DNA from 3 places in the Streptomyces sp. NPDC057877 genome. Region 1 is predicted to be linked to each of the others. Evidence: riboswitches for the same ligand, from Rfam matches in the RefSeq annotation. Region 1 holds a riboswitch; each other region holds the start of a gene.

Region 1 (7,616 bases):
GCAGGTCGTAGCCGCCGGGCTCCTCCTGGGCGTCGTCCAGGTAGGGCAGGAGGGGGTGGGTGCGCTCCGGTGGGGCTACCCGGGCCTCCTCCAGGGCGTCCAGCGGGGTGATCCACGCCGAGACGGAGGTGGCGAAGGACTTGCCGAGGAAGGGGCCGAGGGGCACGTACTCCCAGGCCTGGAGGTCGCGGGCGGACCAGTCGTTGAGGAGGCAGAGCCCGAAGACGTGCTCGCGGAAGTCGCCGAGCGCGACGGCGCCGCCCATCGGTGACGGCGCGCCGACCACGAACCCGACCTCGGCCTCGATGTCGAGGCGGACGGAGGGCCCGAAGACCGGCGCGGGATCGGCGGGGCCCTTGCGCTGGCCGGACGGGCGGACGACCTCGGTGCCGGAGACCACGACCGTGCCGGAGCGGCCGTGGTAGCCGATCGGCAGGTGCTTCCAGTTGGGGGTCAGGGAGTCCGTGGCGTCGGGGCGGAACATCTGGCCGACGTTCCGGGCGTGGTTCTCGGAGGCGTAGAAGTCGACGTAGTCCGCGACCTCGAAGGGGAGGTGCAGGGTCACCGAGGTCAGCGGGTGCAGCAGTGGTTCCAGGGCCTCGCGGTGGGAGGGCACGGTCACCCAGGCGGTGAGCGCGCGCCGCACGTCCGACCAGGTGGTGCGGCCCGCGGCCAGCAGGGGGTTCAGGGTGGATCGGCCGAGCAGGGCGGCGTAAGGGGAGCCGAGGGTCAGGGCCGCGGCCCCGGCGTCGAGGACGTGGTCGCCGAGGCGGACACCGATCCTGCGGTCCGCGCTGCCGGGGAGTGAGAACACGCCGTACGGAAGGTTGTGCGGTCCGAAGGGGTCACCCTCGGGGACATCGAAGGGGGGCATGGGGTGCTGCCTCACTTTCGTACGCGCCGTGGTCCAGGGGTCGCGCCGCGGTGCGAGCGCGCCACACGTTCAGGTGGTCGCGCCACACGTTACGGCTGGGGCGGCCGTCTTGGGCAGTGTCCGCGGTCCGGCCGACCACGTGGCGGCGGACCGCGACCGGGCCCGGGAGACCGAAGGACGGAGCGGGGCAAGGAAGTTGAGAGGAGGCACGGGGGTGAACGAAGGGAGCGCGATGTCCGTATTCTCTGATCATGGCCGCACCCACCGCATATGCCGAGCGCACCGCGTACTCCCTCATCGCCACCGACCTGGACGGAACGCTCCTGCGCGGCGACGACACCTTCTCCGACCGGTCGCTCACCGCGCTCGCGCGGGTGGCCGCGGCCGGTGCCCGGCACCTGGTGGTGACAGGCCGACCGGCACCCAGGGTGCGTCCGCTGCTGGAGTTCCTGGGCGGCACAGGGCTGGCGGTGTGCGGGCAGGGCGCGCAGTTGTACGACGCCGGTACGGACCGCCTGCTGTGGTCCGTGACCCTGGACCGGGAGCTGGCCGAGACCGCGCTCGGCAAGATCGAGGCCGAGGTGGGGCAGGTGTACGCGGCGGTCGACCAGGACGGCGTGGAGGGGCTCACGCTCATCGAGCCGGGCTATCTGATGCCGCATCCCACGCTGCCCGCGGTACGCGTGGAGCGGCGCGACGACCTGTGGTGCGCGCCCATCAGCAAGGTGCTGCTGCGCCATCCCAGCCTGTCCGACGACGAGTTGGCGTCGGTGGCCCGCGCGGTGGTGGGTTCGCTGGCGACGGTCACCATGTCGGGGCCGGGGACCGTGGAACTCCAGCCGTGCGGCATCACCAAGGCGACCGGCCTGGCGCTGGCCGCCCGGCGGCTCGGGCTGCGCCCGCAGGACACCATCGCCTTCGGCGACATGCCCAACGACATCCCGATGTTCGACTGGGCGGGGCACGGCGTGGCCATGGCCAACGCCCACCCGGAACTCAAGGCCGTCGCGGACGAGGTCACCCTCTCGAACGAGGACGACGGCGTCGCCGTCGTCCTCGAACGTCTCTGCTCACGGGGCTGAGGTCAGGTGCTCAGCCCCGAGTCCGCGGGCGGGCGCTCAGTACGCGCCGAAGACGTTGTCGATCGAGCCGTACCGGTCGGCGGCGTAGTTGCAGGCGGCGGTGATGTTGGCGACCGGGTCGTACGGGTCGTAGACGGTGCCGGGCACGTGGTACGCGGCGAAGGTCGGGTCGATGACCTGGAGCAGGCCCTTGGACGGGGTGCCCGCGACGGCGTTGGAGTCCCACAGGTTGATGGCGTTCGGGTTGCCGGACGACTCCCGCATGATGTTGCGGTGGATGGCGTCGTAGGAGCCCGGGATGCCGTGCTGCGCCATCACGGAGAGCGACTGGCGGATCCAGCCGTCGAGGTTGTTCGGGTACGCGACCGCGGTGGCCGCGGCCGGGGCGGCGGTCGTGGTGTGCGCGGAGGCGGTGGTCGCGCCGATCAGCGGGAGCGCGAGCACGGCGGCACCGGTGCCGGCGAGAGCGATCTTGCGGGCGACGCGGGTGGTGCGGGCACGGCGGGGCTGGCCGTTTGCAGGCATGGTGAAGGTCCTCTCCGGCGCCTGCGAGGTGAGCTGTCGGGTTCGGGCGGGAGATGCCCGGCCGTGCCCTGCGCGGGTACGACTTCACCCCAAGCCGTGCCGTGGCGTCGTACGGCGTCGTGTGACGTCGTACGCGTCGCGGCCCGGCGACTTACCTGGGTCCCCCGCTCCTGCCTTGGATGAGTGAGTCCGTCATTGGGTGGCCGGGCGGTGGCAGGATTCGGCGTCCGCCCGACTGGATCGGGAACGTATGCGAGAGCACATGTCGGAAACAAGTACGGGACGCATGCATCACACCGTTCAGTCCTTGATCGACCTTGATCGACCTTGATCGGGCGATTTCGGGGTACTTGATCCTTTGCGAACGCACAGATTCAACTGCCCGCGCGGGAAGGCTGATTCATGGGTGATTCACAAGGGTCCGGCGGTCGCGGGAGGGTGGTGCGGCCCCGTGCGCGGGGTGAGCCAACTCACGGGTGTCCACAAGACCGGCAAAACGGGCATTGCGGCCAACTCGCCCTTGGGGGTCGGATGGTGTCCGGGGCGGATCCGGAACCCCTTCTGGCGGATGCGTCGTTGTCGTAGTGATCGCCTGGGGAGTGGCGCGAACGGAGGGGCGTGCCCATGTCGGCATGGATGATCAGAGGGTGCGACTCAGGGCTTTCTGTGGCATCCCTCCGCAATCACTCACTTAGCTCCCACATCCACGCTTATCTAATGATCGAAAGCATTCCGGCCGTGATCCGATACCGCCCGTGCTGCAACGGTGGGCGCCCTCGGTGATCGAAACGTGACCGGATACGCTGACTTGAGTGAAGGCAGCGACGTATCGACAAACCGCGTAAGCGCCGGTGGACACCAGCAGACAGGAGACCCCTCGTGACCGTCGTCGGGCCATTCGGGCTGAGCGTGCGGGACCAGGCCCTGGAGGCCGATGTCCAGGCTGGGATGGCTGCTGTCGAGGAAGGGTTGCTTGAGGCAACCAAAAGCGAGGTCCCGTTCATCACCGGCGCCGCCCAGCATCTGGTGCGGGCGGGCGGGAAGCGTTTTCGGCCACTGCTCGTGATGCTCGCGGCCCAGTTCGGTGACCCCTACGCGCCCGGAATCGTGCCTTCCGCCGTGGTCGTGGAACTGACCCACCTCGCGACCCTGTACCACGACGACGTGATGGACGAGGCGGCGGTACGGCGCGGGGTGCCCAGCGCGAACACCCGCTGGGGCAACTCCGTCGCCGTCCTCACCGGCGACTTCCTCTTCGCCCGCGCCTCGCACATCCTGGCCGACCTCGGGCCGGAGGCGGTCCGGGTGCAGGCCGAGGCGTTCGAGCGGCTGGTGACCGGGCAGATCCTGGAGACCGCGGGCCCGGCCGACGGGCGCGATCCGGTCGACCACTACCTCGACGTGCTCTCCGGCAAGACCGGTTCGCTGGTCGCGGTCGCCTGCCGGTTCGGCGCGATGATGTCCGGCGCGGACGAGACGGTCGTGGACGTCCTCACCCAGTACGGCGAGCGGCTCGGTGTCGCCTTCCAGCTCGCGGACGACGTCCTGGACATCGCCTCCGACTCCCATGAGTCGGGCAAGACGCCGGGCACCGATCTGCGCGAGGGCATCGCGACGCTGCCCGTGCTGCGGCTGCGGGAGCGGGCCGCCCGGCTGGGGCTGGCCGAGGACATCGCCCTGTGCAAGCTGCTGGACTCCGACCTCACCGACGACGAGCAGCACCGGCGTGCGCTGACGGCGCTGCGCGCCCACCCCGCGCTGGAACAGGCACGGGCGGACACGGTGCGGTACGCGAAGGACGCGCGGTCGGCGCTGGTGCCGCTGCGGGAGTGCGACGCGAAGGCGGCGCTGATGGAGCTGTGCGACGCGGTGGTGCACCGGGCGGGGTAGCCGTCGGTCGCCGTGTCTGTCGGTTGCCCTGTCCGTCGGGAGCTGTGTCCGGCGGCCACCCTGTCCGGCGGCCACCCTGTCCGTCGGGAGCCGTGCCCGTCGGTCGCCGTGTCCGGCGATGACGCGATGCCCGTCCGCTACCCCTACGGGTCGGGTGTACGCGGTGTCGCCTCGTGTCATACCCGAGCAGTACGCGGAGTTGGCTCCGTGGGTTGACGTATCTCGCGGGCCGATTTGGTCAGATGGGAACCACGGAAAACACCACTCCTCACCGATTCGGGTGAGAATGGCGGCTCGGGGTACAGCGCGACGAGGACGTGACGAGACGGACAGCCGCCGCCGACGCGAGAGGTAAGGCACACATGGCACCGTACGCATCCGACGACAACACGACCGCGGCGCGGGACGCGCAGGACGACGAGGCGCGCGGAGTACGGCGCAGGGCCGCGCGGTATGTCGTCCCGGTCGCGGTGACGGGGGTGGCCGCGGCGACCATCGGGCTCGTCCCGGCGATCGCCGACTCCGGCAGCCCGGACCTGCCGAAGATCAGCGCGCAGCAACTCATAGAGAAGATCGCCGAGTCGGACGTACAGCAGCTGTCCGGGACGGTGAAGATCACCTCGGATCTGGGGCTGCCCGACCTCGGCGGCCTGGAGGGCGGTCTGGCGTCCGGCATGGCCGGGCCGAAGGACGGCGAGGGCTCCACCGCGGACCCGTCGGCCAAGCTCACCGAGCTGGTGTCCGGCACGCACACGCTGCGCGTCGCCGCCGACGGCCCGGACCGGCACAAGCTGTCGCTGCTGGAGGACGCCGCCGAGTACAGCCTGATCCACAACGGCAAGGACGTCTGGGGATATGACAGCGCGTCGAACGAGGTGTACCACGGCACCGCGGCCGACAGCCCCGACGCGAGGGAGAAGACCGACGAGGTCCCGGCCACGCCCAAGGACCTCACCGAGGAGGCCCTGAAGTCGGTCGACGACACCACCTCGGTGACCGTCGACGGGACCGCGCAGGTCGCCGGGCGGGACGCCTACAAGCTGCTCATCAAGCCCAGGCAGTCCGGCTCCACGGTCGGCGCCATCAGCGTGGCGGTGGACGCGAAGACCGGCCTGCCGCTGAAGTTCACGCTGACCCCGGCGAGCGGCGGCGCCGCCGTCGTGGACGCGGGCTTCACCCAGATCAGCTTCGCCAAGCCCGCCGCGTCCACCTTCGACTTCACACCGCCCAAGGGCGCGAAGGTCACCGAGGAGGGCGACGCCGCGACGGAGAAGCACGAGCGCGGATTCGGGGAGGACTTCCCCAAGGGCCTCGACAAGGGCTCCGAGGGCCTCGACAAGGAGTCCGAGGGCCCGGAGGTCATCGGTGAGGGCTGGAACTCCATCGCCGTCCTCGACACCGGCGGCGAGGGCATGCCCTCCGGCGCCGAGGTCGGGGGAGACGTCGGTGGTTTCCTCGACTCCCTCGGTGACCAGGTGAAGGGCGACTTCGGTTCGGGCACGGTCTTCAAGACCCGCCTGATCAACGCCCTCATCACGGACGACGGCAAGGTCTATGTCGGTGCCGTGACCAAGGACGCGCTGGTGAAGGCGGCCGAGTCCGGGAAGTAGCGCGAAGCAACCGCCGTACGCGCGGGGCGACTCGGGCCCCGCGCGTACGACGAGACTGCGTACGACGAGACTGCGTACGACGAGACAGGGAGCCGAGGAGCCGATGGGCGAACCGTCCACCACGGAGCCGGACGAGACACGGCCGGACACGGGGGACGCCGGAAGCACGGGGGACACCGAGAACGAGGTGGTCGTGGCGGACGGCGTCATCCACACCCGTGCGCTCACCAAGCGCTACCGCGGCGGCCAGCTCGCCGTAGACGGCCTCGACCTGACCGTTCCGGCGGGCAGCGTCTTCGGCTTCCTCGGCCCCAACGGCTCCGGCAAGACCACCACCATCCGCATGCTGATGGGCCTGATCGCCCCGACCTCGGGCACGGCCCGGGTGCTGGGCCACCCGATGCCGCGCGCCACGCGCACCGTGCTGCCCCACGTCGGCGCCCTCATCGAAGGACCCGCGCTGTACGGCTTCCTGTCCGGCCGGGAGAACCTCACCAGGTACGACGCCGCCGACCCGACCGCCGACCCGCGCACCCGGCGCGTCCGCGTCGAGACGGCGCTGGAGCGGGTGGGGCTGGCGGCGGCGGCCGGGAAGAAGGCGAAGGCGTACTCGCTGGGCATGAAGCAGCGGCTCGGCCTGGCCGCGGCGCTGCTCCAGCCCCGCAGGCTGCTCGTCCTGGACGAGCCGACCAACGGCCTCGACCCGCAGGGCATGCGGGAGATCCGCGCACTGATCAGGGAGCTGGCGTCCGAGGGCACGACCGTGTTCCTGTCCTCGCACCTGCTGGACGAGATCGAGCAGGTGTGCACCCACGCCGCGGTGATGGCGCAGGGGCGGCTGATCACCCAGGGCGCCGTGTCCGACCTGGCGGCCGGGATGCGCGGGCGGCTGGTGGTGGCGACGCCCGACCCGGCGGAGGCGGCACGGGTGCTGAAGGAACAGGGCGTCGGTGACGTCGTGGTCGCCGACGACGACCGGGTGACGGGGGACGCGCCGGACGGCGAACTCGCCGACCTCAACGCCGCGTTGGTGGCGGCGGGGGTCCGGGTCCGGGGCTTCGGGGTGGAACGGGCCTCGCTGGAGGACGCGTTCGTGGCGCTGACGGGGGAGGGGTTCGATGTCGCGGGTTGAGGCGGGGGCGAGCACCGGGACCTCCGGTGGTGCCACGGGAACCCGCGGGCGGGGACCGCTGTGGACCTTCGGTCTCCTCCGTAGCGAGCTGATCACGACCTTCCGGCGCTGGCGCACCCTGGCGCTGCTCGGGGTGCTGGCCGCCGTGCCGGTCCTGGTCGGGATCGCCGTGAAGATAGAGACGAGTGACGGTTCCTCCGTCGGAGGCGGGGGCGGCGGTGGCGGCGGTGAAGGCCCCGCGTTCATCGCGCAGGTCACCAACAACGGACTGTTCCTGGTGTTCACCGCGCTGGCCGCGACCCTGCCGTTCTTCCTGCCGATGGCCATCGGCGTCGTCGCGGGCGACGCCATCGCCGGTGAGGCGAACGCCGGGACCCTGCGCTATCTCCTGGTCGCCCCCGCGGGCCGCACCCGGCTGCTGCTCACCAAGTACGCCACCGTGATCGCCTTCTGTCTGGCCGCCACGCTCGTGGTCGCGCTGTCGGCGCTCACGGTCGGCGCCC
Region 2 (7,616 bases), on a different contig from region 1:
CCGTCCCCGGCCTCGCTGACGCGCAGGCTGAGGTCGTCGGCCGTCGAGCTGCCCGTGTAGCCGTGGTCCGCCTCGCAGTTGGGGTCGCCGCAGGCGGCGGGCTCCAGGTCGATGCGGGAGACGGCGCCCCAGCCGATGGTGAGCACGACCTCGCGCGGGAGCGTGCCCGGCTTGTACGACTCGGGGTTGGCGACGACCCGGCTGACCACGACCGACGAGATCCGGCCGAGCTTCACCGACTCCGTGGAGGTGGTGGCGTACGGCGTCGGGGAGGTGCCGTCGGCGGCCTGCTCGTCGGTGTGGCTGACGATGAAGCGGTTGGCGGTGAGGACCAGCACGGTCACATGCCGCCGCACCTCGTTCTGGTCGAACGTCGTCTCCTGGTGGACCAGGTACGACCGCATGGGCTCACCACCCACGGCGGCCTCCACCGCCTCGGCCACGAGGGCCGGGTAGTAGCCACTGCGCTCGATCGCCGCGCGCAGCCCCTGGGTCGTCGTACTGGTCTTGGCCATGCCGTCCATCCTACGGGGGCCCACTGACTGCGAGGGACCGGTCACGCGCTTGGATCGACGCCCCTGTCAGTACGTCGGGAGGGTACGCGGGCCGAGGTCGTCGCGGGCGGGTGGCGGGGCGAGGCGGACCGAGGCGCCGAGGACGCTCAGGCCGCCCGGGGAGACGACGACGGGTTCGAGGGTGACCGCCACCACCTCCGGGTGATCGTCGACCAGCCGGGACACCCGCAGCAGCAGCTCCTCCAGCGCGGCGGCGTCCACGGGGGCCGTGCCGCGCCAGCCGAACAGCAGCGGTGACGTCCTGATCGACCTGATCAGCGAGGTCGCCTCGCGGTCGGTGACCGGGATCAGCCGGTGCGCCATGTCGCCGAGCAGCTGGGAGGCCACTCCGGCCAGCCCGAACGACAGTACGGCCCCGGCCGCCGGGTCGATCACGGCCCGCACGACGGTGTCGACCCCGCGCGGGGCCATCCGCTGCACCACCGGGCGCAGCTCCTCCGCCTTCCCGAACAGCCCGGTCAACTCGGCGTACGCGCGGCGCAGTTGCTCCTCGTCCGCGAGGTCGAGGCGTACGCCGCCCAGGTCGGCGCGGTGGCGCAGGTGCGGGGCGGTGGCCTTGAGGGCGACGGGGTAGCCGACGGTGTGCGCGGCGGCGACGGCCTCGTCGGGGGTGGCGGCGGGGAGCGCCGGGTGCACGCCGACGCCGTAGGTGGCGAGCAGTTCGCGCGTCTCCTCCGGGCCGAGCGTCAGCCCCTGCCCGCGCGCGAGCAGGCCTCCGATCAGTCCGGCGGCGCCCTTCTCGTCGATGTCCTCGTACTCGGGCACCTTCCCGGGCAGGGCGGCCTCGCGCCGCCACTGGGCGTACTTCACGGCTTCGGCGAGGGCGCGGACGGCGCGTTCGGCGGCGGGGTAGGCGGGGATGAGGCGGGAGTCCGCTTCCGTGGTGGGCCGTCGTTCAGCGGGGCGGACCGGCTGGGTGCCGGGTGCCTTGGTACCGGCGTTGTCGCTGCGCGGTCCCGTGCTCGTCGCCGCCGACAACGCCTCCGCCAGCCCGCCCAGCTCCACGTGCACCACCAGCACCGGCTTCGACGGCACCGCCGCCGCGGCCGACCCCAGCGCCTCCGCCAGGGCCGCGTCCTCCGCGGAGGTCTCCCCGATCGCCGGGATCGCCGTCACGACGACGGCGTCACAGGTGTCGTCGGCCAGCGCCCGCGACAGCGCCGCCCCGAAGTCCTCCGGCTCCGCCGCGGTGGTCAGGTCCAGCGGCGGCTGGGGCCGCAGGCCCTCGGCGAGGCAGGCGTCGTAGGTGAGCAGCCCCAGCGACTCCGAGTTGCCGAGGATCGCCACCCGGGGCCCGGCGGGAAGCGGCTGGCGGGCGAGCAGCAGTCCCGCGTCCACCAGCTCGGTGATCGTGTCGACCCGGATCACCCCGGCCTGCCTGAGCAGCGCGGACACCGTGGCGTGCGGCAGCCGCGTGGCCCGTACGGCATGCCCCTGGGGGGCGGCGCCGCGATGGCGGGCGCCCTGCACCACGACCAGCGGCTTCGCCACCGCCGTACGCCTGGCGAGGCGGGTGAACTTGCGGGGGTTGCCGATGGACTCCAGGTACATCAGGCCGACGTCGGTCTCCGGGTCGTCGTACCAGTACTGGAGGACGTCGTTGCCGGAGACGTCGGCGCGGTTGCCGGAGGAGATGAAGGTGGAGACGCCGGTGACACCGGTCACGCCGCCGCCGCGCCGGTGCAGCCGGGACAGCAGGGCGACGCCGATGGCCCCGGACTGGGCGAACAGCCCGATGCGGCCGGGGCGGGGCATCTCGGGGGCGAGGGAGGCGTTGAGCCGGACGTCCGACGCCGTGTTGACGATGCCGAAGGCGTTGGGCCCGATGATCCGCATGCCGTACGCGCGCGCGTGGCGGACGAGTTCGCGCTGGCGCTCGCGTCCGTCGGGGCCGCTCTCGGCGTATCCGGCGGAGACCACGACGAGCCCCTGCACGCCGTGCTCGCCGCACTCGGTGACGACCTCGGGGACGTGCGCGGCGGGCACGGCGACGACCGCGAGGTCGACGTGGTCCGGGATGTCCCGCACGGAGCGGTGCGCCGGTACCCCGTCGACGTCCCTCTGGTTCTCGTCGAAGGCCCTGTTCACGGCGTACAGGCGGCCGGTGAACCCGGCGTCCTTGATGTTGCGCAGGACGCTGCGGCCCACTCCCCCGGGGGTGCGTCCGGCGCCGATGACGGCGACGGAGCCGGGTACCAGCAGCCGCCGTACGGACCGCGCCTCGGCCCGCTGCTCGCGCGCGTACTGCACGGCGAGCGAGCGGTCGGTGGGTTCGAGGTCGAATTCCAGGCGGACGACGCCGTCCTCGAAGCTGCGCTTCTGGGTGTACCCGGCGTCCGTGAACACCTTGATCATCTTGGTGTTGGCGGGGAGCACCTCGGCGGCGAAGCGGCGGATGCCGCGCTCCCGCGCGACGGCGGCGATGTGCTCGAGGAGGGCGGAGGCGACGCCCCGGCCCTGGTGCGCGTCCTGCACCAGGAAGGCGACCTCGGCCGTTTCAGGAGGTGCGGGCGCGGAGCGCCCTCCGGCAAGGGCGGTGGTGGGTGACGGGTGGGCGGGCGCGGAGGCGGGTGTTCCGTTGGGGCCGATCCGGTCGTAGCGTACGGTGGCGATGAACTCGCCGCCGATCGTGGCCGCGAGTCCCACCCTGTCCACAAAGTCGTGGTGCGTGAAGCGGTGGACGTCCTTGGCGGACAGACGCGGGTAGGGCGCGAAGAAGCGGTAGTACTTCGACTCGTCCGAGACCTGCTCGTAGAAGCTGACCAGGCGCTCGGCGTCATCAACGGTGATGGGCCGCACGCGCGCGGTGCCGCCGTCGCGCAGCACCACGTCGGCCTCCCAGTGAGCGGGGTACTCCTGCCGGTCCGCCGAGTTCTGCATGGGCCCCAGCGTACGGCTCGCGTACGACAACGGCGCGAGGCAGTCTGTGGGGGACGTCAGCCGGACCGAGGCCGCGGTCCGGCGTCATCCGAAGGGACGGGCGCGAGCCCGCTCCGGGCATGCTTCACGTTATGGGACACTGGTCTAGACAACCCTGAACACCGAAGGGCAGCATCACATGGCTGAGCGCCGCGTCAACGTCGGCTGGGCCGAGGGCCTCCACGCCCGCCCCGCCTCCATCTTCGTCCGAGCCGCCACGGCCGCAGGCGTCCCGGTGACGATCGCCAAGGCCGGGGGCAACCCCGTCAACGCGGCCTCCATGCTGGCCGTCCTGGGTCTGGGCGCCCAGGGCGGCGAGGAGATCGTCCTCGCCTCCGACGCCGAGGGCGCGGATGCCGCTCTCGACCGCCTGGCCAAGCTGGTCGCCGAGGGCCTGGAGGAGCTGCCCGAGACCGTCTGACCGGCGCGCGCAGCACGCGGCGGAGCCGCGTCGCCCTTTCCGGGCGGCGCGGCTCCGCCGTTTTTCGTGCGCGTCCGTGTTTCGGTGCGCGCATTCAGGTGCGGGTCCACGTACGGGGTTCACATATGGGCGATAATTCACGCTTGTGTTCGCGACCGAAAAAGGGCAGCAAAAATAACCCCCACCGAATATCCCTCTTTGTATACGGCGCCTTTGTTAATGCCGCAGGCTCGGCATGTTTACGGGATGTTGCGAAGTCCTCACACGCTCCGGGCCGCCCAGGGTGAAGCGCAGCCGGTGCGCGGCGGTCGCGCGCTCGGTGTGCAGCGCGGTGAGCGCTCGCGCGCGTTCGGCGTCGCCGCGCGCGACCGCGTCCACGATCGCGCCGTGCTCCGCCCAGGACTCCACGGCCCCGGCGGGCGCCTCCACGGTGTACATCCAGGCGATCTTGTGCCGCAGCTGGGTCAGCATCGCGATCAGGGCGGGGCTGCCGGAGGCCTGGGCCAGCGTCTCGTGGAACCAGCCCCCGAGCGAGCGCAGATCGTCGCTGTGACCCCGTCTGGCCCGCTCCTGGCCCAGCCGCACCAGTCCGCGCAGCACCTTCAGATGGGCCTCGGTGCGCCGCTGGGCGGCCCGGGAGGCGCCCAGCGGCTCCAGGAGCATCCGCATCTCCAGCAGGTCGGAGGCCTCCTGCTCGGTCGGCTCGGCGACGCACGCGCCCGCGTGCCGCCGGGTCACGACGAAGCCCTCGGCCTCCAGGGTGCGCAGGGCCTCCCGGACGGGGACGCGTGAGACGCCGTAGCGGCGGGCGAGCAGTTCCTCGGTGAGCCGGCTGCCGCGCTCGTAGACACCCGAGACGATGTCATCCCGGATCGCCGTGCACACCGAGTGCGCCGGAATACGCATGACCGACCTCCGCCTTAATCCCCGTGAAACGTCGACGATTGACGTGTGTTCCGTGACTCTATTGCAATGAGCCGGAATTTCCGATGGCGGCCTGGAAACCATGGATATTTTTTGGACATACGGACCCCCGAAACACCGAAAGCCCCGGCTCGTGAGCCGGGGCGGGGGTGCGCGGGGTGCGGTGGTCGTCCTACAGGCTCACGCCGTGCGAGCGGAGGTAGGCGAGGGGGTCGATGTCCGTGCCGTACTCGGCGGACGTCCGCGCCTCGAAGTGCAGATGCGCTCCGGTGACGTTGCCGGTGGCCCCGGAGAGGGCGATCTGCTGCCCCGGGGTGACCGTCTGGCCCACCGAGACCGCGATGGACGACAGATGGCCGTACTGGGTGTACGTACCATCAATCATCTGGATCACGACTTGATTGCCGTACGCCCCGGCCCAGCCCGCCTCCACGACGGTGCCGGAGCCGACCGCGTGCACGGAGGTCCCGCTGGCGGCGTGGAAGTCGATGCCGGTGTGGCTGCCGGAGGACCACAGGGCGCCGCCGGAGCGGTAGGAGGTGGAGACGTACGAGCCCGAGATGGGCGTCACATAGGTGTTCAGGCGCTTGCGCTCGGCCTCGCGGGCGGCGCGCTCCTTGGCCGCTCGCGCCTTCTCGGCCGCCTCGGCCGCCTGCTTGCGGGCGGCCTCCTGGGCCTGCTGCCTGGCCTGGGTCAGCTCCGCGGCCTCCATCTGCGCGTCGGCCTGGGCGTCCACCCGGTCGGCCACGGCGTCGTCGATGCTGACGACCGGGGTGAGCCCGGTCTGCTCCGCGGTGGGCTCGGCGGCGAGCGCGGGGGCGGCCAGGGTGCCGACCACGCCGCCGGTGGTGAGGGCCGCGACGCCCGCCACGTGGGCGGTGGTGCGCTTGGTGCGGCCGGTACGGCGGTGCTTCCCGGCAGGGCGGGTGAACGCCATAGGGTGGCTCGTCCTTTCCTTCCCTCTCGCCTACCGGGTTAGCTGACGGGTTCGGAGCAGGAAGGTCTCCTACGGACCCCCTCGCGGCACGCGCGGGCGTCCGATTCACCCCAGGGACTACGCAGTTGGGTCCCCGGCTCCCCCTGGCTCGCGCCGTACGGGGACTCGGCGATGGCTGTCCGGTGCCGCGGGTGCGGCGCACTGCCTGACGGACAGCCCGGATGACGCTAAGCGGGCGCGCTTTCAATTCCCAAACAGAACCCGGTTTTTGTAGCGCATCCCACAGGGCAGACGGGCTATCTCCCTATCAAATCGGGCATAGAGGGGCCCTGGTGACGGAACCGCCACCAGGGCCCCACGCGCGTGCCGCTACTCGGCCGGTACGACGGTGACCGCGCCGATGCCGAGCGCCTCCACGGGCTCCCTGATCTGCGCCGCGTCGCCCACCAGGACCGTCACCAGGCGGTCCATCGGGAAGGCGTTCACGACCGCGGCCGTGGCCTCCACGGTGCCCGTCGCGGCGAGCTGGCGGTACAGCGTCGCCTGGAAGTCGTCGGGCAGGTGCTGCTCGACCTGGTCGGCCAGGGTGCTCGCCACGGCCGCCGCGGTCTCGTACTTCAGCGGCGCCACACCGACCAGGTTCTGCACGGCCACGTCCCGCTCGGCGTCGGTCAGCCCGGACCCGGCGAGGGTGCGCAGCACCGTCCACAGGTCGGCCAGCGCGGGACCGGTGTTCGGCGTGTCCACGGAGCCGCTGATGGCGAGCATCGCCGCGCCGGTGCCGTCGGGGGCGGAGCGCAGCACCTGGCTGAACGCCCGTACGCCGTAGGTGTAGCCCTTCTCCTCGCGCAGGACGCGGTCCAGGCGGGAGGTCAGGGTGCCGCCGAGGCAGTAGGTGCCGAGCACCTGGGCGGGCCACACGCGGTCGTGCCGGTCGGGGCCGACGCGGCCGATCAGCAGCTGCGTCTGCACGGCCCCGGGGCGGTCCACGATGACGACCCGGCCGGTGTCGTCGGCGGTCACCGGGGGCACCGGACGGGGCTGGGCCGTGGAGCCGGTCCAGGCGCCCAGGGTGTCGCCGAGCAGCGCGTCCAGGTCGATGCCGGTGAGGTCGCCGACGACGACCGCGGTGGCGGTGGCGGGGCGGACGTGCCGCTCGTAGAAGGCGCGTACGGCCGCGGAGTCGATGGCCTCGACGGTCTCCTGGGTGCCCTGGCGCGGGCGCGACATGCGCGAGTCGGCCGGGAACAGCTCCCTGGACAGCTCCTTGGCGGCGCGCCGGGAGGGGTTGGCCAGCTCGTGCGGGATCTCGTCGAGGCGGTTGCGCACCAGCCGCTCCACCTCGCTGTCGGCGAACGCGGGCGCCCTGAGCGCGTCGGCGATCAGCCCGAGGCCCTTGGCCAGGCGGGAGGCCGGGACCTCCAGGCTGAGGCGGACGCCGGGGTGGTCGGCGTGCGCGTCGAGGGTGGCGCCGCAGCGCTCCAGCTCGGCGGCGAACTCCTCGGCGGAGTGCTTGTCGGTGCCCTCCGAGAAGGCCCGCGCCATGATCGTGGCGACGCCGTCGAGACCGGCGGGCTCGGCGTCCAGCGGCGCGTGCAGCAGCACCTCGACGGCGACGACCTGCTGGCCGGGGCGGTGGCAGCGCAGCACGGTCAGGCCGTTGCCGAGGGTCCCGCGCGTGGGCGCCGGGAACGCCCAGGGCTTGGGCTCGCCCGCCTGCGGCTGGGGGTGGAACTCCATCGTGGTCAGCTCGGTCACTTGGCCGCCTCCTCGGTCTCGTCGGCTTCGGTGTCGTCGGCTTCCGTCTCGTCGGCCCCGGCGATCGGCTCGTAGACGAGCA
Region 3 (7,616 bases), on a different contig from region 1:
GCAGGAGCTGCTGCACCGGCACAAGGCGCTGCTCATCGCCGACGAGGTGCAGACGGGCCTCGGCCGCACCGGCGACTTCTACGCCTACCAGCACGAGGAGGGCGTCGAGCCGGACCTGGTCTGTGTGGCCAAGGCGCTCTCCGGCGGCTATGTCCCGGTGGGCGCCACCCTCGGCAAGGACTGGATCTTCAAGAAGGTCTACTCCTCGATGGACCGCGTCCTCGTCCACTCGGCCAGCTTCGGCTCCAACGCCCAGGCCATGGCGGCGGGCCTCGCGGTGCTGTCGGTCATGGAGCGGGAGCAGATCGTCGCGGGCGCCCGGGCCACGGGCGACCTGCTGCGCACCCGGCTCGCCGCCCTCGTCGACCGGTACGAGCTGCTCGCCGACGTGCGCGGCCGGGGCCTGATGATCGGGATCGAGTTCGGCAGGCCCAGGTCGCTGAAGCTGCGCACCCGCTGGAGCATGCTCCAGGCCGCGCGCAAGGGCCTGTTCGCGCAGATGGTGGTCGTGCCGCTGCTCCAGCGGCACCGGATCCTCACCCAGGTCTCCGGTGACCATCTGGAGGTGATCAAGCTGATCCCACCGCTGGTCATCGGTGAGCGGGAGGTGGACCGGTTCGTCGACGCGTTCACGGCCGTGATGGACGACGCGCACGACGGCGGGCTGGTGTGGGACTTCGGGAAGACACTGGTGAAGCAGGCGGTCGCCAACCGTTAGCCTCAGGGGCGAGTTTGCCTCTCAGGCAAGAAAATTGCCCGAGGGGCAAAAATCCGGCTCAATGGGAGCATGCGCTCACCGGAAGCCGACGCGGGGCCCGGAGGTTCCGAGGCCCTGCCGCCCACCATCGCACCCCAGCTGCGCGCGCTGCGCCGCCGGGCCTCCCTCACGCTGGAGGCGGCGGCCCGCTCGGCGGGGCTGTCGCCCGCCCACCTGTCCCGCCTGGAGACCGGGCAGCGCCAGCCCTCGCTGCCGATGCTGCTCGGTCTGGCCCGTGTCTACGGTACGACCGTCTCGGAGCTGCTCGGCGAGACCGTCGCCGACCGGGACGCCGTACTGCGCGGCGCGGAGCTGGAGCCCACGCGCGCGGGCGGCTGGACCTACTGGAAGGCGGGCGCTCCCGGGCGCGGGATGCAGGCGCTGCGCGTCCATGTGCCGCACGGCTCCCAGGGCGACATCGTCCGGGTGCACCCCGGTGAGGAGTGGCTGTACGTGCTGCGCGGCCACCTCGACCTGCGGCTCGGCGACGCGGCGCACCGCCTCGGGCCGGGTGACAGCGCCCACTTCGACTCCCTGACCCCGCACCGCCTCGCCGCCGGGGGCGAGGACGGGGTCGACCTGCTGTTCGTCCACACACTCCTGCAGAGCCCCACCACCGCGCTGTGCCTCGGCCCGACCCCTGGAGACACCCATGAGTGACAGAGACATCGAACAGAAGCTGCCCCGGGGCATCTGGTTCCGGCTGTTCGTCTACGTGGTGGCGGGGCACCTCTTCGCGGCGTTCCTGTATCTGCTGTTCGAGGTGGGCGCCAAGTAACGCGTCGGCGGCGTACGCCTCAGTCGAGGAGGCGCTCCCGCAGCCGGTCGCGCACCTCGGGGGTGACGCCCAGGCCCTGCCGGAGATAGTCGTCGACGCCGCCCCAGGTCTCCTCGATGGTGTCGAAGGCGGCCGACAGGTACTCCGCGCGGGCGTCGAAGAGGGGGCTGAGCAGTTCCATGACCTCGGGGGAGTAGGCCGAGGACGAGCTGCCGCTGCGGTGCACCTTGTAGCGGCGGTGGGTGGCGTTGGACTCCAGGTAGTCGGCGACGATGGCCTCGCGCTCCACGCCCAGGGCCAGCAGGGTCACCGCGATCGACAGGCCCGCGCGGTCCTTGCCCGCGGCGCAGTGCATCAGCGCGGGGACGCTGTCCTCGGCGAGGGAGCGCAGCACCTGGGAGTGCTCGCTGGTGCGGTCCTGGATGATCATGCGGTACGAGACGATCATCCGGTTGGCCGCCTTGCCGTCGGAGAGCATTCCGCGCAGCTGCTCCAGATCGCCGTCCCGGACCATCCGCCAGAACTCGGCGCCGTCCGCCGGGTCGGACAGCGGCAGGTTCACATTGCGCACGCCGGGCAGCTCGATGTCCGGCCCCTCCAGCTTCTGGTCCGCGGCGTTGCGGAAGTCGAAGACCGTGTGCAGGCCCAGGGAGCCGAGGAACGCGGCGTCCTCCTCGGTCGCGTGGGCGAGGTGCCCGCTGCGGAACAGCACTCCGTGCCGCACCCGGCGGCCGTCCACGGTCGGCAGTCCGCCCACATCACGGAAGTTGCGCACACCGGCCAGTTCGGGCTCGGTCGACGGGATCTGCTGCGTCACGGGGGCTCCCTCCCATCGGCCCCGGCGGCGCCGATCGCCGACGGGTACGCCCCTGACGATACGACATGGATTCCTGGGGCAATGAGTTGTCCACAGGGAGTTGCCGCGGTTGTCCACAGGCGTTGCCCCGCTGCTCCGAAACGGTCGATGATGTTCGTCGTTGAGCGGAGCTGTCGGGATCTGTGGGGTGGGTGGGTCGAGTGCCGGTGGAGATCGCCGAGAACGGCCGTACGTGGCTGCTGTCCGGGCCCGCGAGCGGTTACGCCGTCCATCTCACCGACGCCGACGAGCTGGTGCATCTGCACTGGGGCCCCCGTATCGCCCTCGCCGACGCCGAGGCGCTCGCCGCGCGCCCGCTGCCGGACGACTGGCCCTTCGAGTCCCGGCTCGACGGACGCGAGGAGTACCCCGTCGAGGGCGGCCCCCGCTTCGTGCGCCCCGCCCTGTCCGTGCGCACCGGCGAGCGGCGCGGCACCGAGTGGCGCTTCGAGCGGTACTCCAGCGACGGTGACGTGTTGCGGCTGTGCTTCCGGGACGCGGACCTGACCGTCACCCTGCACTACCGGATGCGGCACGACGTGGTCGAACGCTGGGTCACCGTCGCCAACGCCGGTGCCGAGGCCGAGCTGCTGCGCGCCGACTCCGCCACCTGGACGCTCCCGGAGCGCGACGCCTGGCGCCTGACCCAGCTGCACGGCCGCTGGGCCGCCGAGTCCCGGCTGACCGCCGCCCCCCTCACCTACGGTGAGAAGGTCATCGGCAGCCGCCGCGGGCACACCGGCCACCAGCACCTGCCCTGGGTCGCGCTGGACACCGACGCCACCGAGGAGCGGGGCGAGGTCTACGGCTGTGCGCTGGGCTGGTCGGGCTCCTGGCGGATCTGCGTCGCCCAGCTCCCGGACGCGCGCGTGCAGATCACCGGCGGCGCCGGACACGACGACTCGGGCCTGCTGCGGCTGGCGGCCGGGGAGTCGTTCACCACACCGGTCTTCGCCGGGCTGTGGAGCGACGGCGGCTTCGGCGGCGCGAGCCGCGCGTGGCACCGCTACCAGCGGGCGTACGTCGTTCCCGACGCGGACCGGGACCGGCCGGTGCTGTTCAACTCCTGGGAGGCGACCGGGTTCGGCATCTCCGAGGACCAGCAGCGGGCCCTCGCGCGGCGGGCCGCCGCGATCGGCGTCGAGCTGTTCGTGGTCGACGACGGCTGGTTCGGCGCCCGCACCGGCGACCGGGCCGGGCTCGGCGACTGGACGCCCAGCCCGGACCGCTTCCCGCGCGGGCTGGCGCCGCTCGCCGCGGACGTGCACGCGCTGGGCATGGACTTCGGTATCTGGGTCGAGCCCGAGATGGTCAACCCGGACAGCGACCTGTACCGGGCCCATCCGGACTGGGTGCAGTACCAAGCGGGCCGAAAGCGGACAGAGTTCCGCAATCAGCTTGTACTGAACCTCGCTCGCGAGGACGTCCAGGAGTACCTCTTCGAGCGTCTCGACGCCCTGCTGTCCAGCGCCCCGATCGACTACGTGAAGTGGGACTTCAACCGCTGCTTCACCGACGCCGGGTGGCCCGGGGAGCCGTATCCGCAGCGGCTGTGGGTGGACCATGTGCGGGCGCTGTACGCGCTCCTGGACCGGCTGCGGGCGGCCCACCCGGGGGTCGCCTTCGAGTCCTGCTCGGGCGGCGGCGGCCGGATCGACCTCGGCGTCCTGAGCCGTACGGACCAGGTGTGGACCTCCGACAACACCGACCCGCTCGACCGGCTCGCCATCCAGTACGGCTTCAGCCAGATCCATCCCGCGCGCGTGATGGCCGCCTGGGTGACCGACAGTCCCAACGAGCAGCTCAACGGGCGGGCCAGCTCGCTGCGCTTCCGGTTCGTGAGCGCCATGGCGGGGGTGCTGGGGGTGGGCGGTGACCTGACCCGCTGGACCGAGGCGGAGCTGGCCGAGGCCCGCGACTGGGTGGCGCTCTACAAGGCGATCCGGCCGCTGGTGCAGCGCGGGGACCTCTACCGGCTCCGGCCGCCGGAGGGCGGGCTGAGCGCGGTGCAGTACGTGCTCGACGGGGAGACGGCCGTCGTCGCCTGCCTCCAGTCGCAGCGCCACGGGGAGCCGGTTCCGGCGCTGCGACTGCGCGGCTTGGACCCGGCAAGCTCGTATGAATGCCGTGAAACGGGCGAAATTCACCGAGGTGCGGTACTGCTGCACCACGGGTTGCGGCTGAGGCTGCGCGGGGACCTTGATGCGACGGTTATCCGCCTGCGTCGCATCTGAGTCATCTGTCCGAATTAATGGCTTCCATTCCAACTCGCCTTGGAATGGGGTGCCCTGGAGAACTGTCGCGTGAGCAGCGTCATATTCGTGACCGTGAGTCGCCCGTCATGTTCACGTAATTCGGGTCCTTTTCAAGGGCTTTTACGGAAAGCGGTGCCGTCCGGAACAACTCACCGTGACCGGCAATTCCCCTTAGGGATCAAGAAGAAGGCGTTCGGGCGGAACCTCTCGCTTGTCCCTTTGCGTCTTGCTCGCTTACGTTCCACACCGACCCCGGGCGGAACGCCGAATCCTGCCGCCGCCCGGACTCCGCGCACACTCACCCGTATCGGCAGGAGCGGGGGACCCACAGGTAAACCGCCTGTTCCGGTCTCCGGAACGGCTCGGGGTAAAGCCGCACCTCGGTGTGGCCGGGCATCTCCAGTCCGCACCCGACAGCTCACCTCGCAGGCGCCGGAGAGGAATTCGCCATGCCCGCCAAGGGTAAGCACCGCCGTCCCAAGTCCCTGCGTATCGCCCGCTCCATCGCCGTCGCCGGCACCGGGGGCGCCGCGCTCGCACTGCCCCTGATGGGTGCTTCCGGCGCCCACGCCGCCACCCCGCAGTCCGTTTCGGAAAAGGCCGTCCAGTCCGCCCCCGTGGTGGTGCAGAAGTCGGCCGCCGAGAAGAAGTCCACCGCCAAGAAGGCGGGCGTGCGGACCTATTCCGTGCGGGCCGGTGACTATCTGTCGAAGATCGCCGACGAGCAGAACGTCAGCGGTGGCTGGAAGAAGCTCTACGCCGACAACCGCGAGGCCGTCGGCGCGGACCCGTCGCTGATCCACCCGGGTCTGAAGCTCACGATCGGGCAGAAGGCGGAGACGGGCGGCAAGCCGTCGAAGCCGTCCGCCGCTTCCACGGAGTCCTCGAAGCCGTCGAAGCCGTCGCAGTCCTCCGAGACCTCACCGTCCTCGGAGTCCTCCGCGAAGACGTCGGCCCCGGAGTCCTCCTCCAACGCCGCCACGGCCGCCCAGTCCGCCGCCACCGGTTACAGCTCTCCCGTCGACGGTGCCGCCGTCGGCACCGCCTACAAGGTGGCGGGCAGCATGTGGTCCAGCGGCTACCACACCGGCGTCGACTTCGCCGCCGCGACCGGCACCCCGCTCAAGGCCGTCGGTCCGGGCACCGTGGTCTCCGCGGGCTGGGCCGGTGCGTACGGCAACCAGGTCGTCATCAAGCTCGACGACGGCTACTACGCCCAGTACGCCCACCTGTCCTCGCTGTCCGTCTCCAGCGGCCAGAGTGTGACGGGCGGCCAGCAGATCGGTCTGTCGGGCTCGACCGGCAACTCGACTGGCCCGCACCTGCACTTCGAGATCCGCACCACGCCGAGCTACGGGTCGGACATCGACCCGGTGGCCTACCTGCGCTCGCACGGCGTCTCCATCGGCTGACGCCCGCACCGCACACCGCCGACGGCCGGACCCGCCCACCGGGTCCGGCCGTCGCCGTATTCCCGAGTTGACCAAGGCTTGGCCGTGGCTTATCTCACCGCCCGTCAACCCTTTCCTACGGTCGCGTAGGTCACATTCGACGGGGAAAGATGAGCCGATGTGGCAGACGATTCGAAGAATGACAGCAGATCAGTGATCGGGTCGTACGTGGCGGTGGGGGACAGCTTCACCGAGGGCGTCGGCGACCCCGGCCCCGACGGGGCGTTCGTCGGCTGGGCCGACCGGTTCGCGGTGCTGCTCGCCGACCGGCGGCCCGAGGGCGACTTCCGGTACACCAACCTCGCGGTGCGCGGGAAGCTGCTCGACCAGATCGTGGCCGACCAGGTGCCGCGCGCCGTCGAACTCGCCCCGGACCTCGTGTCCTTCTGCGCGGGCGGCAACGACATCCTCCGGCCCGGCACGGACCCGGACGAGGTGGCGGAGCGGTTCGAGCAGGCGGTGGCCCGGCTCGCGGCGGTGGCGGGCAGGGTCATGGTGACCACCGGCTTCGACACCCGCGGCGTCCCCGTCCTCAAGCACTTGCGCGGCAAGATAGCCACCTACAACGGGCATGTGCGCGCCATCGCCGACCGGTACGGCTGTCCGGTGCTCGACCTGTGGTCCCTGAGGTCGGTGCAGGACCGCCGGGCCTGGGACCACGACCGGCTGCACCTGTCACCCGAGGGGCACACGCGCGTGGCGCTCCGCGCGGGTCAGGTGCTCAGTCTCGAGGTCCCGGCCGACCCGGACCAGCCGTGGCCCCCGCTGCCGCCGCGCGGCACGCTGGAGGTGCGGCGCGACGACGTCCAGTGGGCGCGCGAGTTCCTGGTGCCGTGGATCGGCCGCAGGCTCCGGGGCGAGTCCTCGGGCGACCACGTGACGGCCAAGGGGGCGCTCTCGCCGGACGACATCAGGATGCGGATCGGCGCGGTGGCGTGAGGGCGGTGGGCCTCAGGCTGCCGCCTTCGGCCCCAACTCCCGCGCGAGTGCCTCGTCCACCCACTCCTGGGCACGCGCGCGGGAGACCGCGCCCGGGTACGACGTCAGCTGTACGGCGAGCCCGTCGAGCAGGGCGGTCAGGCGCAGGGCGGTGGCGGCGGGGTCGGGGCAGTGGAACTCGCCGTTGGCCACGCCCTCGGCGATCACCTCGGCGAGGGCGGCCTTCCACTGCCGGTCGAGATCGCGGGTGACCTCCTGGAGGGCGGGCTCGCGCAGCGCCGCCGCCCAGCCCTCGATCCACAGCCGCCAGCCCTTGGCGGGGCCGGTGGGGGCGTACCAGCGCACCGCCGCGCGCAGTCGGCGCAGTGCCGTGGTGCGGCGGCCGAGCAGCTTGCGCAGATGCGCGAGATCGCCCTCGGCCGCGTGCGCGAAGGCCGCGGCGACCAGCTTCTCCTTGGACGAGAAGTGGTAGAGGACCAGCGCGTTGCTCACCCCCAGCGCGGTGGCCACGTCGGAGATCCGCACCGCGGCGACCCCCCGTGCCTCGATCTGCTCCACCGCGGCCCCCAGCAACTCCGCC

The links. Region 1 has a riboswitch for cyclic di-AMP ahead of ACFVQG_RS36335 (transglycosylase SLT domain-containing protein). Riboswitches for the same ligand answer to the same signal wherever they lie in the genome.
Region 2: another riboswitch for cyclic di-AMP. It lies ahead of ACFVQG_RS33765 (M23 family metallopeptidase); the one in region 1 lies ahead of ACFVQG_RS36335 (transglycosylase SLT domain-containing protein).
Region 3: another riboswitch for cyclic di-AMP. It lies ahead of ACFVQG_RS06490 (peptidoglycan DD-metalloendopeptidase family protein); the one in region 1 lies ahead of ACFVQG_RS36335 (transglycosylase SLT domain-containing protein).

Annotation. Positions count from the first base shown of each region.
Region 1 is NZ_JBHVMS010000016.1:5,481-13,096, reverse strand. Features, by position in the region: gene fahA (fumarylacetoacetase) at 1-874, opposite strand, end outside; gene ACFVQG_RS36340 (HAD family hydrolase) at 1,126-1,956, shown strand; gene ACFVQG_RS36335 (transglycosylase SLT domain-containing protein) at 1,993-2,481, opposite strand; cyclic di-AMP (ydaO/yuaA leader) riboswitch at 2,487-2,677, opposite strand; gene ACFVQG_RS36330 (polyprenyl synthetase family protein) at 3,361-4,371, shown strand; gene ACFVQG_RS36325 (outer membrane lipoprotein carrier protein LolA) at 4,734-5,981, shown strand; gene ACFVQG_RS36320 (ABC transporter ATP-binding protein) at 6,085-7,113, shown strand; gene ACFVQG_RS36315 (ABC transporter permease) at 7,100-7,616, shown strand, end outside.
Region 2 is NZ_JBHVMS010000013.1:133,354-140,969, reverse strand. Features, by position in the region: gene ACFVQG_RS33785 (DUF5998 family protein) at 1-515, opposite strand, end outside; gene ACFVQG_RS33780 (GNAT family N-acetyltransferase) at 582-3,455, opposite strand; gene ACFVQG_RS33775 (HPr family phosphocarrier protein) at 3,634-3,915, shown strand; gene ACFVQG_RS33770 (GntR family transcriptional regulator) at 4,132-4,821, opposite strand; gene ACFVQG_RS33765 (M23 family metallopeptidase) at 5,012-5,776, opposite strand; cyclic di-AMP (ydaO/yuaA leader) riboswitch at 5,789-5,957, opposite strand; gene ACFVQG_RS33760 (M16 family metallopeptidase) at 6,146-7,534, opposite strand; gene ACFVQG_RS33755 (M16 family metallopeptidase) at 7,531-7,616, opposite strand, start outside.
Region 3 is NZ_JBHVMS010000002.1:585,485-593,100, forward strand. Features, by position in the region: gene ACFVQG_RS06465 (aspartate aminotransferase family protein) at 1-718, shown strand, start outside; gene ACFVQG_RS06470 (helix-turn-helix domain-containing protein) at 788-1,417, shown strand; gene ACFVQG_RS06475 (DUF6126 family protein) at 1,410-1,535, shown strand; gene ACFVQG_RS06480 (tyrosine-protein phosphatase) at 1,555-2,352, opposite strand; gene ACFVQG_RS06485 (alpha-galactosidase) at 2,544-4,625, shown strand; cyclic di-AMP (ydaO/yuaA leader) riboswitch at 4,932-5,091, shown strand; gene ACFVQG_RS06490 (peptidoglycan DD-metalloendopeptidase family protein) at 5,096-6,058, shown strand; gene ACFVQG_RS06495 (SGNH/GDSL hydrolase family protein) at 6,251-7,036, shown strand; gene ACFVQG_RS06500 (TetR family transcriptional regulator C-terminal domain-containing protein) at 7,049-7,616, opposite strand, start outside.